DNA from 4 places in the Enterobacter sp. UNJFSC 003 genome. Region 3 is predicted to be linked to each of the others. Evidence: predicted binding sites of a transcription regulator. Region 3 holds the regulator's gene; each other region holds the start of a gene.

Region 1 (3,137 bases), on a different contig from region 3:
GATGTGACGTTCAAAGACTTCAGACAGACCCTGAACGCGCGCTTCATTGCGGGTGTTACCGGCAGACATGCCGTTAGACACGTACAGGTTACCGACGATGTTCATCGGGATAAAAACGGTCTGCTCATCAGACTGACGAGTGAACGGCAGGGCACAGATACCGCGATCCTCATTACCGGACTGCAGATCGATCAGCATGCTGGCGGTCAGTTCGTTTTCAGGATCGTAGAACGCGCGCAGGCGCGGATCCAGGATCCCTTCCGGCAGCTCGTCGTCTTCAGTCAGCGGGAACCACTTTTCATTGGGATAATGAACGAAGGGGCCGTTCGCGATGGTTTCACCCAACCAGAAGTCGGCGAAGAAATAGTTGGTCGACAGACGTTCAAAATATTCCCCCAGAGCAGAGGCCAGTGCCGCTTTTTTCGTCGCGCCTTTACCGTTGGTAAAACACAGAGCGCACTCTTTGTCGCGAATATGCACGGACCAGACGTGTGGCACCGGATTCAGCCAGGAGGCTTCTTCGATATTAAAGCCCAGGTCGGTCAGTTTCTGCTGGAAGCGAGCGATGGAATCTTCCAGAGCGGCGTCTTTGCCGGGGATAAACGTTTGAGTCATGGCGTTCACTTTTATCGTACGTAAAGCGCGCAATGATACGGGTTTTGCGTGACAGGTGCTATCTCCGGCGAAAATAAAAGGCTGAGCTATGCTTACTGTCAGTAACTCACTGTTAAGGCATAGAAAAATGAAAGCATTCGATCTCCAGCGGATGGCGTTTGATAAAGTCCCTCCTGAATTTTTAGGCGAAGTAGCGCTGCGTAGCCTGTATACCTTCGTACTGGTCTTTCTCTTTCTCAAAATTACCGGGCGTCGCGGTGTGCGGCAAATGTCGCTTTTTGAAGTGCTGATCATTCTGACCTTAGGGTCCGCCGCGGGGGATGTCGCCTTTTATGACGATGTCCCGATGGTGCCAGTCTTTATTGTTTTCGTTTCATTGGCTTTGCTGTACCGGCTGGTAATGTGGCTCATGTCGAAAAGCGAAAAGCTGGAAGATCTCCTGGAAGGGAAACCGGTGGTGATTGTGGAAGAGGGGCAGTTGGCCTGGGAGAACGTGCGAAGCGCCAATATGACGGAGTTTGAGTTTTTTATGGAGCTACGCCTTAACAGCGTTGAACAGCTTGGACAGGTACGGCTGGCGATAATGGAAACCAACGGGCAAATCAGCGTCTACTACTATCCCGACGAGGAGGTAAAGGCTGGGCTGTGTATTTTGCCGGATATGCTGATCGACCGATATACCACCGTACCCGAAACCGAGGAGTATGCCTGTATAAAATGCAGCCATGTGGTTGCGATGCAGGCAGGCGCTCATCAATTATGCCCCCGCTGTACAAATCCAGAGTGGACAAAGGTTAGCCGGGCAAAACGTATAACCTGACAGCCATTTTGTCGGTTTTGTGACAGCAAGGTGGTCGATTGTATTGTGTGACGACGGACACATTTCGCCGGTCATAAGTTTTAGACATTGCGGCGCGTGTCACTGAATGATAAAACCGATATCCACAGTTATAACTTATGGCTTTTAGCGTGGTGAGGGGAAATGGCTCAAGTCTTTAATTTCAGTTCAGGTCCGGCAATGTTACCGGCGGATGTACTCAAGCAGGCTCAGCAGGATCTGTGTGACTGGAACGGTCTGGGTACGTCGGTGATGGAAATCAGCCACCGTGGTAAAGAGTTTATTCAGGTGGCGGAAGAGGCAGAAAAGGATTTTCGCGATCTGCTGAACATTCCCTCGAACTACAAAGTATTGTTCTGCCATGGCGGCGGGCGCGGTCAATTTGCCGGTATCCCGCTGAACATCCTGGGCGACAAAACCACAGCAGACTACGTTGATGCAGGTTACTGGGCTGCCAGCGCGATCAAAGAAGCGCACAAATACTGTACGCCGAACGTTATCGACGCAAAAGTGACTGTTCACGGTCTGCGCGCCGTTAAGCCGATGAGCGAGTGGCAGCTTTCACGCGACGCTGCGTACCTGCACTACTGCCCAAATGAAACGATTGATGGCATCGCGATTCACGAAGAGCCAAACTTTGGTGAGAACGTGGTAGTGACCGCGGATCTCTCCTCCACCATTCTTTCCACGCCGCTGGATGTCAGCCGTTACGGTGTTATTTATGCTGGCGCACAGAAAAACATCGGCCCTGCCGGCCTGACTATCGTCATTGTGCGCGAAGACCTGCTGGGTAAAGCGCATAAATCCTGCCCGTCGATTCTTGATTATACCGTGCTGAACGATAACGACTCCATGTTTAACACGCCTCCTACCTTTGCCTGGTATCTCTCCGGCCTTGTCTTCAAATGGCTGAAGCAAAAAGGCGGTGTGGCGCAAATGGACAAGATCAATCAGCAAAAAGCTGAACTGCTGTACGGTGTGATTGATAAGAGTGATTTCTATCGCAATGACGTAGCGCAAACCAACCGTTCCCGCATGAACGTCCCGTTCCAACTGGCGGATAGTAATCTTGATAAAGTGTTCCTGGAAGAGTCATTTGCTGCAGGCCTGCACGCGCTGAAAGGGCACCGCGTTGTAGGCGGTATGCGCGCGTCCATTTACAACGCCATGCCGCTGGAAGGCGTTAAAGCACTGACCGATTTCATGATTGACTTTGAACGTCGTCACGGCTAATTGTGCAGTCTTTCACCCCCGTAGCGCTGCTGCGGGGTTTTTATTATGTTGAGTTGAGAGTTTACGTTTCATGGAATCCCTGACGTTACAACCTATTGCGCGGGTAGATGGCACCATTAATCTGCCTGGGTCAAAAAGTGTCTCGAACCGCGCTCTGCTGCTGGCCGCTCTGGCAAATGGCACCACCGTCCTCACTAACCTGCTGGACAGCGATGATGTGCGCCATATGCTCAATGCGCTGAAAGCGTTGGGAGTTCATTACACGTTGTCTGACGATCGTACCCGTTGCGAAGTCACCGGTAACGGCGGCGCGCTACACGCAGCTGAAGAGCTTGAGCTGTTCCTGGGTAATGCCGGTACAGCAATGCGCCCTCTGGCGGCAGCCCTGTGTCTGGGCAGTAATAACATTATCCTGACCGGCGAGCCGCGCATGAAAGAGCGCCCAATTGGT
Region 2 (3,137 bases), on a different contig from region 3:
TCGCGAACAACCATTCGCGAAGCGCTGGAAAAGCTGGTCAGCATTGGTGTCGTGCGAATAGTGCAAGGGTCAGGAACCTGGATCAACGAGCAGGCGCGCAATAATCCACTGGTGTATAACTCCATCACCGAAAAACGGTTCGATCAGATCCGCTACCGGATGATTAGCCTGCATAAAAAACGCCCTGACCGGGCGGCGCAGCAAATTTTTGGCATCGATGAAGAGCGTTTTATCTGGCATTTCTGTCGGCTACGCTACGTCGATGACGTTCCCGTACAGCTGGAAATTTCCAGCATGCCGGCGGAGGATTTTCCTGACCTTAATCAGCAGGCTATTGAACGGTCCATTCAGCAGTATGTTCTGGGCAAAGGTCTGACGATTTCCCATATGCTGACCACCTACCGCGCCGTGAGCGTGAGCCGAGAGCAGGCTGCATTGCTGGGCTGCAAGAAAGGCAGCCCGGCAATGCATATTACGAATCGCGGTATTCTTGAGGGTGGCCAGGTATTTGAAGTGAGCGATATTATTGATATCAATTACAGCTGCACCTACGTGATTCCCTACAACCGCGACACCCTTACCCGACGTCAGGCTCAGGGAGTATGAAGGGTGCCGTCCGGCAGGCGGCTTTGCGTCCATTCATGTGGGCGATACACCACCGGATGCGCCCGCGCTATCTCTTCATTGAAGCCCACGCCGATCCCGGCCTGCACCGGTGGATAAACAAAGCCCTCTTTGACCTCTGGCGCGCCCGGAAAAATCCGGTCCGTCAGCGCTGAACGCGGAATGAATTCCTGAATAGCCGCGTTATGCAGGTGAATATTTAGATGCGTATTCACCGCCACGCCAATTGGCGTCATATCACCAGGTCCATGCCAGGCCAGACGCACACCGAATGCCTGGCACAGATGCGCCAGCTTGAGCGCCGGGGTTATCCCCCCAATTTGCGATACATGGCAGCGGATAAAGTCGATACGGCGGTTGACGATGAGGTCGTGCCATTCGGCAGGATTATTAAACAGCTCACCCATAGCCAGGGGCACGCAGCTTTGCTGGCGAACCTGCTCCAGCCAGGCGCTTTGCTGCGGCGGCAAGATATCTTCAATAAAATAAGGCTGGTAAGGCTCAAGCTGTTTCGCCAGCTGCGCCGCCTGCTGCGGGAATAAGCGTTCATGAACGTCATGTAAAATATGCAGCTTCCAGCCATATTTCTCGCGCAGCGCGCGGAACATCTCGACGGTATTGCGCATATATTCTTGCTGATCGAACCATGCCCCTGGCGTTGGGTTTTCCGGCGCGTGAAGATCGGACGGCGTGCCGCCGTAGAAGCCGAGCTGACAGCGAATATGACGATAGCCCTGCGCAATGAGCGCATCCACGGAGGCAAACAGCTGAACCAGCGTCTCGCCGCTGGCGTGGCTGTAGGCCGGGATCGCATCACGCGACTTCCCACCAAACAGCTGATACAGCGGCATCCCGGCAAGCTGGCTTTTGATATCCCACAGCGCCATATCGACGCCCGAAATCGCGTTATTCATTATCGGGCCGTTACGCCAGTAGGCGTTAACGTTCATCATTTGCCACAGGTCTTCGATGTTGTTGGCATCGCGGCCCGTCAGCAGCGGCGTTAAATAGTCCTCGACCAGCGTTTTGACCGCCAGCGGCCGCTGCTGGAAGGTGGCACAGCCGTGACCGGTCACGCCCTGCTCCGTCGTAACGCGCACCGTCACCAGATTATGTCTGTCCGGGCGAGTAATAAAACATTCGATATTTTTGATGATCACAGGCGTCACAAATAACTCCTCGGCTGCGCTGCGGGAATAGGCGATGGCAATTATCATCACCCTAAAAATGATGTTGGGTAAACTCTTTTTTTTCGTATTTATTTTGGTCTGCTAATTCCGTTAAAGACAAACAAAAACCAGACCAATTTAACGATGTCATTGTATTACATTGCCAAACAGAGCTTGTTTGTGAGCGACATCAAATTTTATTGGTTTGTTTTGTTTCCTGGCTTTAATTATCCTTCAGGGCAACATTAAAACGACAACAACATCCGGCAGGAGACGTTATGGGGACGCAAGAAGCCATCAATAATATTATTCGTTTGGTAGGCGGTCAGGGGAATATCAATAAAGTCTGGCATTGCATGACGCGGTTACGCTTCGATTTAATTGATGATGATAAAGTGGATCAAACGGAGATCAAAAAGCTGCCGGGCGTACTGGGCGCACAGCTTCAGAGCGACCAGTTTCAGGTCATTATCGGGCCAAAGGTGAACACCTGGTACGAGCAAATGCTTAGCGTACTCGACGATAACGCCCCCTCAGATAATGCGCCAACGAAAGGACGTAAGAGCCTGATTTCGTTGTTTATGGATACGGTGTCCGGCGTATTTGGCCCCATTGTTCCGGCGATTGCGGGTGCCGGGATGATCAAAGGGTTACTGGCGGGGTTAATCGCGCTGAAAGTGGTCTCAGCCAAAAGCGACACGGTGATGATCATCGATCTTATCGCCAGCGGCGTATTTTATTTCCTGCCGTTTTTCCTGGCCGTTTCGGCCGCAAAAATCTTTAAAACCAACGAGTATCTCGCCGCCGCCATCGCGGCGTGTCTTATGTACCCTTCGCTGATTGAGGCGGCCAAAGCCCTGGCGACCCACCAGGAAGGCGCGGCCAGCGCGCTCTGGCTGCTCAATGCTATCCCGGTATCGGTCTTTAACTATTCCGCCAGCGTAATCCCGGTCATTTTCTCGATCCTGGCCCTGAGCTATATCCATCGTTGGGTTGATAGCATTATGCCCGACGTGCTGAAGACCGTATTTACCCCAACGCTAACGCTGTTTATCGGCGCGCTCGCCGCGCTGGTCGTTATTGGTCCCATCGGCATTTGGCTGGGCAAAGGGCTGGCGCTGTTTATTGAAGGGTTATTCAGCATATCTGCAAGTTTTGCAGGATTAGTGGTGGGCGCAATCCGCCCGGTGGCCATTCTGACCGGTATGCACCACGCGATGACACCCATCGCGCTGCAAAACTTTAGCGATCGCGGCTATGACATGTTGATGCCAATGATGTTTATGGCGAACATGGCGATTGCAGGCGCGACGTTTGCTATCTGGCGCTTGAGCAAAGACCGTC
Region 3 (3,137 bases):
CGGGCTCAAGCGGTGCGGGAACCACCACCACCAGCCTCGCCTTTCGCAAGATTTTCGCCCAGCTGAATCTCCGGGCGGCAGAGGTTGAGGGCGACAGCTTTCATCGCTACACGCGCCCTGAAATGGACATGGCCATCCGTAAGGCACGCGATCTGGGTAAACACATCAGCTACTTTGGCCCGGAAGCCAATGACTTCGGCCTGCTGGAACAAACGTTTCGTGAATACGGCCAGAGCGGCAAGGGTCAATCCCGCAAGTATTTGCACACTTACGATGAAGCCGTGCCCTGGAACCAGGTACCCGGCACCTTTACGCCCTGGCAGCCGCTGCCGGAACCCACCGACGTGCTGTTTTACGAAGGGCTGCACGGCGGCGTGGTGACCCCTCAGCACGACGTGGCGCAATATGTGGATCTGCTGGTGGGCGTGGTGCCGATTGTTAACCTTGAGTGGATCCAGAAGCTGACCCGTGACATCAGCGAACGCGGTCACTCGCGCGAGGCGGTGATGGATTCGGTCGTCCGCTCAATGGAAGACTACATTAACTTCCTGACGCCGCAGTTCTCCCGCACCCATATCAACTTCCAGCGCGTCCCCACGGTGGACACCTCCAACCCGTTCGCCGCCAAAACGATACCCTCTCTGGATGAGAGCTTTGTGGTGATTCATTTCCGCAATCTCGAAGGGATCGATTACCCGTGGCTGCTGGCGATGCTGCAGGGCTCGTTTATTTCGCACATGAATACGTTGGTGGTGCCGGGCGGAAAAATGGTGCTGGCGATGGAATTAATCATGACGCCGCTGGTACAGCGGTTGATGGAAGGTAAGCAGATCGCGTGATCCTATTCCCTCTCCCACACGGAGAGGGTTAGGGTGGGGGCATCAGAACGCACGATGCCCCTTCATTAGGCCTCGATCACTTCATACGAATGCGTAATGTTCACCGCTTTCTCCAGCATTAACGCCACCGAACAGTACTTCTCCGCGGACAGATCGACCGCGCGTGATACCGCCGCATCCTTCAGTTCTTTACCGGTAACGATAAAGTGCAGGTTAATGTGGGTGAACAGGCGTGGCGCCTCTTCGCGACGTTCTGACGTGAGCTTAACTTCGCAATCGGTCACATCATGACGACCTTTTTGCAGGATCGAAACGACGTCGATCGCGCTGCATCCCCCCGCCGCCATCAGCACCATTTCCATAGGGCTTGGCGCTTTGTCACCGGAGTTACCATCCATCAAAATCTGGTGTCCTGAAGCGGACTCGCCCAGGAACGTTAAACCTTCAACCCATTTCACACGCGCTTGCATATACATAACTCCGACGTTGCATTTTTGGTGACAGATTACGCGTGCGTTACAATTCTCGCAACGGAAGGCGACCTGCATCATGCTGAAGCGAGACACCAGGAGACACGCGGCAAAAGCTATGCTAAAACACTCTGGATGCTACAGTAATACATTGACGTTACACATGTATGCAGAGGACATCAAACTTTACTGGCTGCGAAACGTTACGACAGCCGACTTCCCAGGGTATGGGTAAGAATTCGATTGCAACCCCAGAGTCCGGATGCATCTTATGGCTCTGGTGACAGCTTATAACAGAGGATAACCGCGCATGGTGCTTGGCAAACCGCAAACAGACCCGACTCTCGAATGGTTCTTGTCTCATTGCCACATTCATAAGTACCCATCGAAGAGCACGCTGATTCACCAGGGTGAAAAAGCGGAAACGTTGTATTACATCGTTAAAGGCTCGGTGGCAGTGCTGATCAAAGATGAAGAAGGGAAAGAGATGATCCTTTCTTATCTGAACCAGGGCGACTTCATCGGTGAACTGGGCCTGTTTGAAGAGGGCCAGGAACGTAGCGCCTGGGTTCGTGCAAAAACTGCATGTGAAGTCGCTGAAATTTCTTATAAGAAATTCCGTCAGCTGATTCAGGTTAACCCTGACATCCTGATGCGTCTTTCTTCGCAGATGGCACGCCGTCTGCAGGTCACGTCAGAGAAAGTGGGTAACCTTGCCTTCCTGGACGTTACCGGTCGCATCGCGCAGACACTGTTAAACCTGGCGAAACAGCCAGACGCCATGACCCACCCGGACGGCATGCAAATTAAAATTACCCGTCAGGAAATCGGTCAGATCGTCGGTTGCTCCCGTGAAACAGTGGGTCGTATCCTGAAAATGCTGGAAGACCAGAACCTGATCTCTGCCCACGGTAAAACTATCGTGGTCTACGGGACCCGTTAATTCCGGTAAAACGGCGTGTCATCGCAAGGTGACACGCCGTTTTTGTCTCTATTCCCCATGTGGCGCAGGCTGATTTATCACCCGGAAGTTAACTACGCACTGCGACAAACGCTGGTGTTGTGCCTTCCTGTGGCCGTAGGTCTGCTCCTCGGACACCTGCAACAGGGTCTGCTGTTTTCCCTCGTGCCCGCCTGCTGCAACATCGCCGGTCTGGACACGCCGCATAAGCGCTTTTTCAAACGCCTGATTATTGGTGGCAGCCTGTTTGCAGGATGTAGCCTCGCCGTGCAGCTGTTGCTTGCCCGGGACATTCCTCTCCCTCTGATATTAACCGTGCTGGCGATGACCCTCGGCGTGACTGCCGAAATCAGCTCGCTGCATGCCCGCCTGCTTCCCGCCTCGCTCATTGCCGCCATCTTCACGCTGAGCCTTGCTGGGAATATGCCGGTATGGGAACCGCTGCTGATCTACGCCCTTGGCACGCTGTGGTACGGGCTGTTTAACTGGTTCTGGTTCTGGATGTGGCGGGAGCAGCCGCTGCGCGAATCCCTGAGCCTGCTCTACGTGCAGCTTGCGGACTATTGCGACGCTAAATATACCCTGCTCACCCAGCATACCGACCCGGAAAAATCGCTACCGCCGCTGCTCGCGCGTCAGCAAAAAGTGGTCGATCTGATCAGCCAGTGCTATCAGCAGCTGCACATGCTCGCCGCCAACCGGAATCATGATTACAAACGGCTACTGCGCACCTTCCAGGTGGGTCTGGATCTGCAGGAGCATATCTCCGTTAGCCTGCATCATCCGCAGGAGGTGCAAAAGCTGGTCGAGCAAAGCCACGCCGAAGCGGTGATCCGCTGGAATGCGCAAACCGTGTCGGCGCGCCTG
Region 4 (3,137 bases), on a different contig from region 3:
GCGTCCGGCCTGAATATTCAGCGCATCGTGCGGGCAGTGGGGCACGCAATCACCGCAGTCGTTGCAACGCCCGATTGTCCACGGGTTGTGACAGGTTTTACAGCGCAGATTACATCCCTGCAGGAACAGCGCCAGGCGGCTGCCCGGCCCGTCCACGCAGGAGAAGGGGATCATCTGACTAACTAAAGCGCATCTGCTGTTCATGGCTTATCACGCGCGGCTGACGTTCAAGAATACGGGTATTGCGCGCGGCCTCCTCGCCGAGCCATGTGGTATGAGTGCGTGAACCGTTTTCGCGGTATTTTTCCAGATCCGACAGGCGCACCATGTAGCCGGTGACGCGCACCAGATCGTTCCCCGCGACGTTGGCAGTAAATTCACGCATACCCGCGTTGAATGCGCCCAGGCAAAGCTGAACCACCGCCTGCGGATTGCGTTTTACCGTTTCATCCAGCGTCAATATGTCGCTTATCCCGGAAGAATAGTGTTTGTGGTGAGGGGCCACGGCTAGCAGGTGGCTTATCGGATCCGGCTCGTCGCCGTAGGGCAGACGCGCGCCCGGCGTCGTCCCGATATCAGAACTGATTCCCGACTGGGCGTGCAGCAGCGCGCGATGCTTCCAGCCGTGTTTTACCGGCGTGTTTTCAACAAACGCCGCGAGCTGTTCGCTGATGCGATAGCCTAGCGCGTTGGCTCGTTTGTCCTTACCGTAGCGACCATCGATACCTTCCTTTTCGCAGAGCGTATTGACCGCTTCTGCCAGACCATACATGCCAAACATGGGCACGAAACGATCGGCATCAATCAGACCCTCTTTCACCAGGAAGCTATTCTCAAAGAAGCCAGAGCGTTCATACAAAAAATCGCAGCGCGCGTTGATGATTTCCATCTGCTGCTGGCAATAGTGGGGCAACGCGCGGGTGAAGAAGTCTTCAAGGGAAATACTGTGTTCGGCAATGGCCTTCAGGTTAAGCCGAACCAGGGTGCTGCCACCGCCAGCAAGCGGCAGAGCGTTGTAACAGCTCACCACGCCATAGCGGCTTTTTGTGAAAATTTTATCATTCAGCGGTCCGTTAGAAATATGCGGTTTGCTGCATTCACAAATATTTTTTGCAACCTCAAGCAGCAAATCATCTGGCGTGATGTCCGGATCGTAAATAAAGGTCAGATTCGGTGCAACCTGCTTCAGCTCTGCATCTGCGCGCAGAATGGCACGCGTCACAGGCGTATCGTTCGGACCAATGTTGGCATGCATAAAAGCGTCTGGCAGCGTTCGGTCGAGATAACGCCAGAAACGTTTTATTCGAATATCGATCTCTTCTTGTGTTAGAATTCTAACATATGGTTGCAGCAACGCATCTAGTTGGCCGAGATACACCGGCATGGATGTGACGGATGGAACATGGTGATAGAGGATGGTTAACAGTGAGAGCGCATCATCAAGATCGTTCGCGCCTTCTAGCTCTAGCCATTCTGAGCCGTTCGCGAGAAATTTGGCGTAATCCGGCAAAACATAACGAGGTTTGTAGGGCGCATGGCCTTCAAACATGTCACAGATAAATCCCTCGTCCAGTGCGGCGCGGGCTGGCGAAGCAAGCGTCGGGTAGGGCAGATTATTTTCCGCCTCCAGCGCCAGAAAATGACGTTTTTGCTCGGGGGTCAATACCGGGCTTGTCACAATCTGCTGGCAACGTTGTTGCAGGGCGTCGGACATTTTCTCTTCCTTTACAGTTCAGCGGATGATGAACAGATTGTAGGAAGACGTCCGGTCAGGGCTTTTGATCCGACAGGGGTTATTGCTGCTTTCGTCAGCAATGAGCAGGATAAAATTTGAAGTTGATCTCATTACAGTAATGCAAATTTGTACGAAGTTTTCATTAACTGTGATGAATGTCGAAGTGTGGATGCGGGTGAATGTTAGAATACTCACAGACCCGCAAGGTAAAATTGATACGGCACTGCCGTTGGAGAATGTTATGACCGATTTAACTGCAAGCAGCCTGCGCGCGTTGAAACTGATGGACCTGACCACCCTGAACGATGACGACACCAATGAGAAAGTCATCGCGCTCTGCCATCAGGCCAAAACGCCAGTGGGTAACACTGCAGCCATCTGTATCTATCCGCGTTTCATCCCGATTGCGCGTAAGACGCTGAACGCGCAGGGCACGCCAGACGTGCGTATTGCAACCGTGACTAACTTCCCGCACGGCAACGACGATATTGACATTGCGCTGGCAGAAACCCGCGCGGCAATTGCTTACGGTGCAGACGAAGTTGACGTGGTATTCCCGTACCGCGCGCTGATCGCCGGCAATGAGCAGGTGGGTTTTGACCTGGTAAAAGCCTGTAAAGACGCCTGTGCTGCGGCAAACGTGCTGCTGAAAGTGATCATTGAAACCGGTGAGCTGAAAGAAGAAGCGCTTATTCGTAAAGCGTCTGAAATCGCTATCAAAGCTGGCGCAGATTTCATCAAAACCTCTACCGGTAAAGTGCCGGTGAACGCTACCCCGGAAAGCGCGCGCATTATGATGGAAGTGATCCGCGATATGGGCGTGTCCAAAACGGTTGGTTTCAAACCTGCGGGCGGCGTACGTACTGCTGAAGACGCGCAGCAGTTCCTGGCGATTGCCGACGAACTGTTCGGCGCTGACTGGGCGGATTCCCGTCACTACCGCTTCGGCGCATCCAGCCTGCTGGCAAGCCTGCTGAAAGCGCTGGGTCATGGTGACGGTAAGAGCGCAAGCAGCTACTAAGGTTTACATTGCCGGGTGACGCGTCGCGATCCCGGCCTATTTTCGGGAGGTTACCGTGTTTCTCGCACAAGAAATTATTCGTAAAAAACGTGATGGTCATGCATTAAGCGACGAAGAGATCCGCTTCTTTATCAATGGCATTCGTGATAATACCGTTTCAGAAGGGCAGATTGCCGCTCTGGCGATGACCATTTTCTTCCACGATATGTCGATGCCTGAGCGCGTGTCGCTGACCATGGCGATGCGAGATTCAGGAACTGTTCTGGACTGGAAGAGCCTCAACCTTAACGGCCCGATTGTGGACAAACATTCCACCGGCGGCGTGGGCGATGTTACCTCTCTGATGCTTGGCCCGATGGTGGCGGCCTGCGGCGGTTACGT

Evidence for each region. The regulator CRP, encoded in region 3, controls carbon source genes, mostly activating them, when cyclic AMP is high. The targets are predictions, from matches to a motif close to ATGTGANNNNNNTCACAT.
Region 1: the regulator CRP is predicted to act here: its motif matches at 1,481-1,498, upstream of serC (3-phosphoserine/phosphohydroxythreonine transaminase).
Region 2: the regulator CRP is predicted to act here: its motif matches at 1,972-1,989, upstream of V5P19_RS05470 (enolase C-terminal domain-like protein).
Region 4: the regulator CRP is predicted to act here: its motif matches at 1,829-1,846, upstream of deoC (deoxyribose-phosphate aldolase).

What each region holds. Positions count from the first base shown of each region.
Region 1 covers NZ_JBAKHK010000002.1:636,326-639,462, reverse strand. The annotation lists gene ycaO (30S ribosomal protein S12 methylthiotransferase accessory factor YcaO) at 1-615, opposite strand, end outside; gene V5P19_RS09190 (DUF421 domain-containing protein) at 743-1,435, shown strand; gene serC (3-phosphoserine/phosphohydroxythreonine transaminase) at 1,598-2,686, shown strand; gene aroA (3-phosphoshikimate 1-carboxyvinyltransferase) at 2,757-3,137, shown strand, end outside.
Region 2 covers NZ_JBAKHK010000001.1:1,174,616-1,177,752, reverse strand. The annotation lists gene V5P19_RS05475 (GntR family transcriptional regulator) at 1-606, shown strand, start outside; gene V5P19_RS05470 (enolase C-terminal domain-like protein) at 594-1,793, opposite strand; gene V5P19_RS05465 (PTS transporter subunit EIIC) at 2,072-3,137, shown strand, end outside.
Region 3 covers NZ_JBAKHK010000008.1:163,152-166,288, reverse strand. The annotation lists gene V5P19_RS17805 (phosphoribulokinase) at 1-839, shown strand, start outside; gene V5P19_RS17800 (OsmC family protein) at 905-1,309, opposite strand; gene crp (cAMP-activated global transcriptional regulator CRP) at 1,620-2,252, shown strand; gene V5P19_RS17790 (YccS/YhfK family putative transporter) at 2,310-3,137, shown strand, end outside.
Region 4 covers NZ_JBAKHK010000004.1:150,769-153,905, forward strand. The annotation lists gene V5P19_RS12795 (YjjW family glycine radical enzyme activase) at 1-204, opposite strand, end outside; gene V5P19_RS12800 (YjjI family glycine radical enzyme) at 179-1,714, opposite strand; gene deoC (deoxyribose-phosphate aldolase) at 1,977-2,756, shown strand; gene deoA (thymidine phosphorylase) at 2,812-3,137, shown strand, end outside.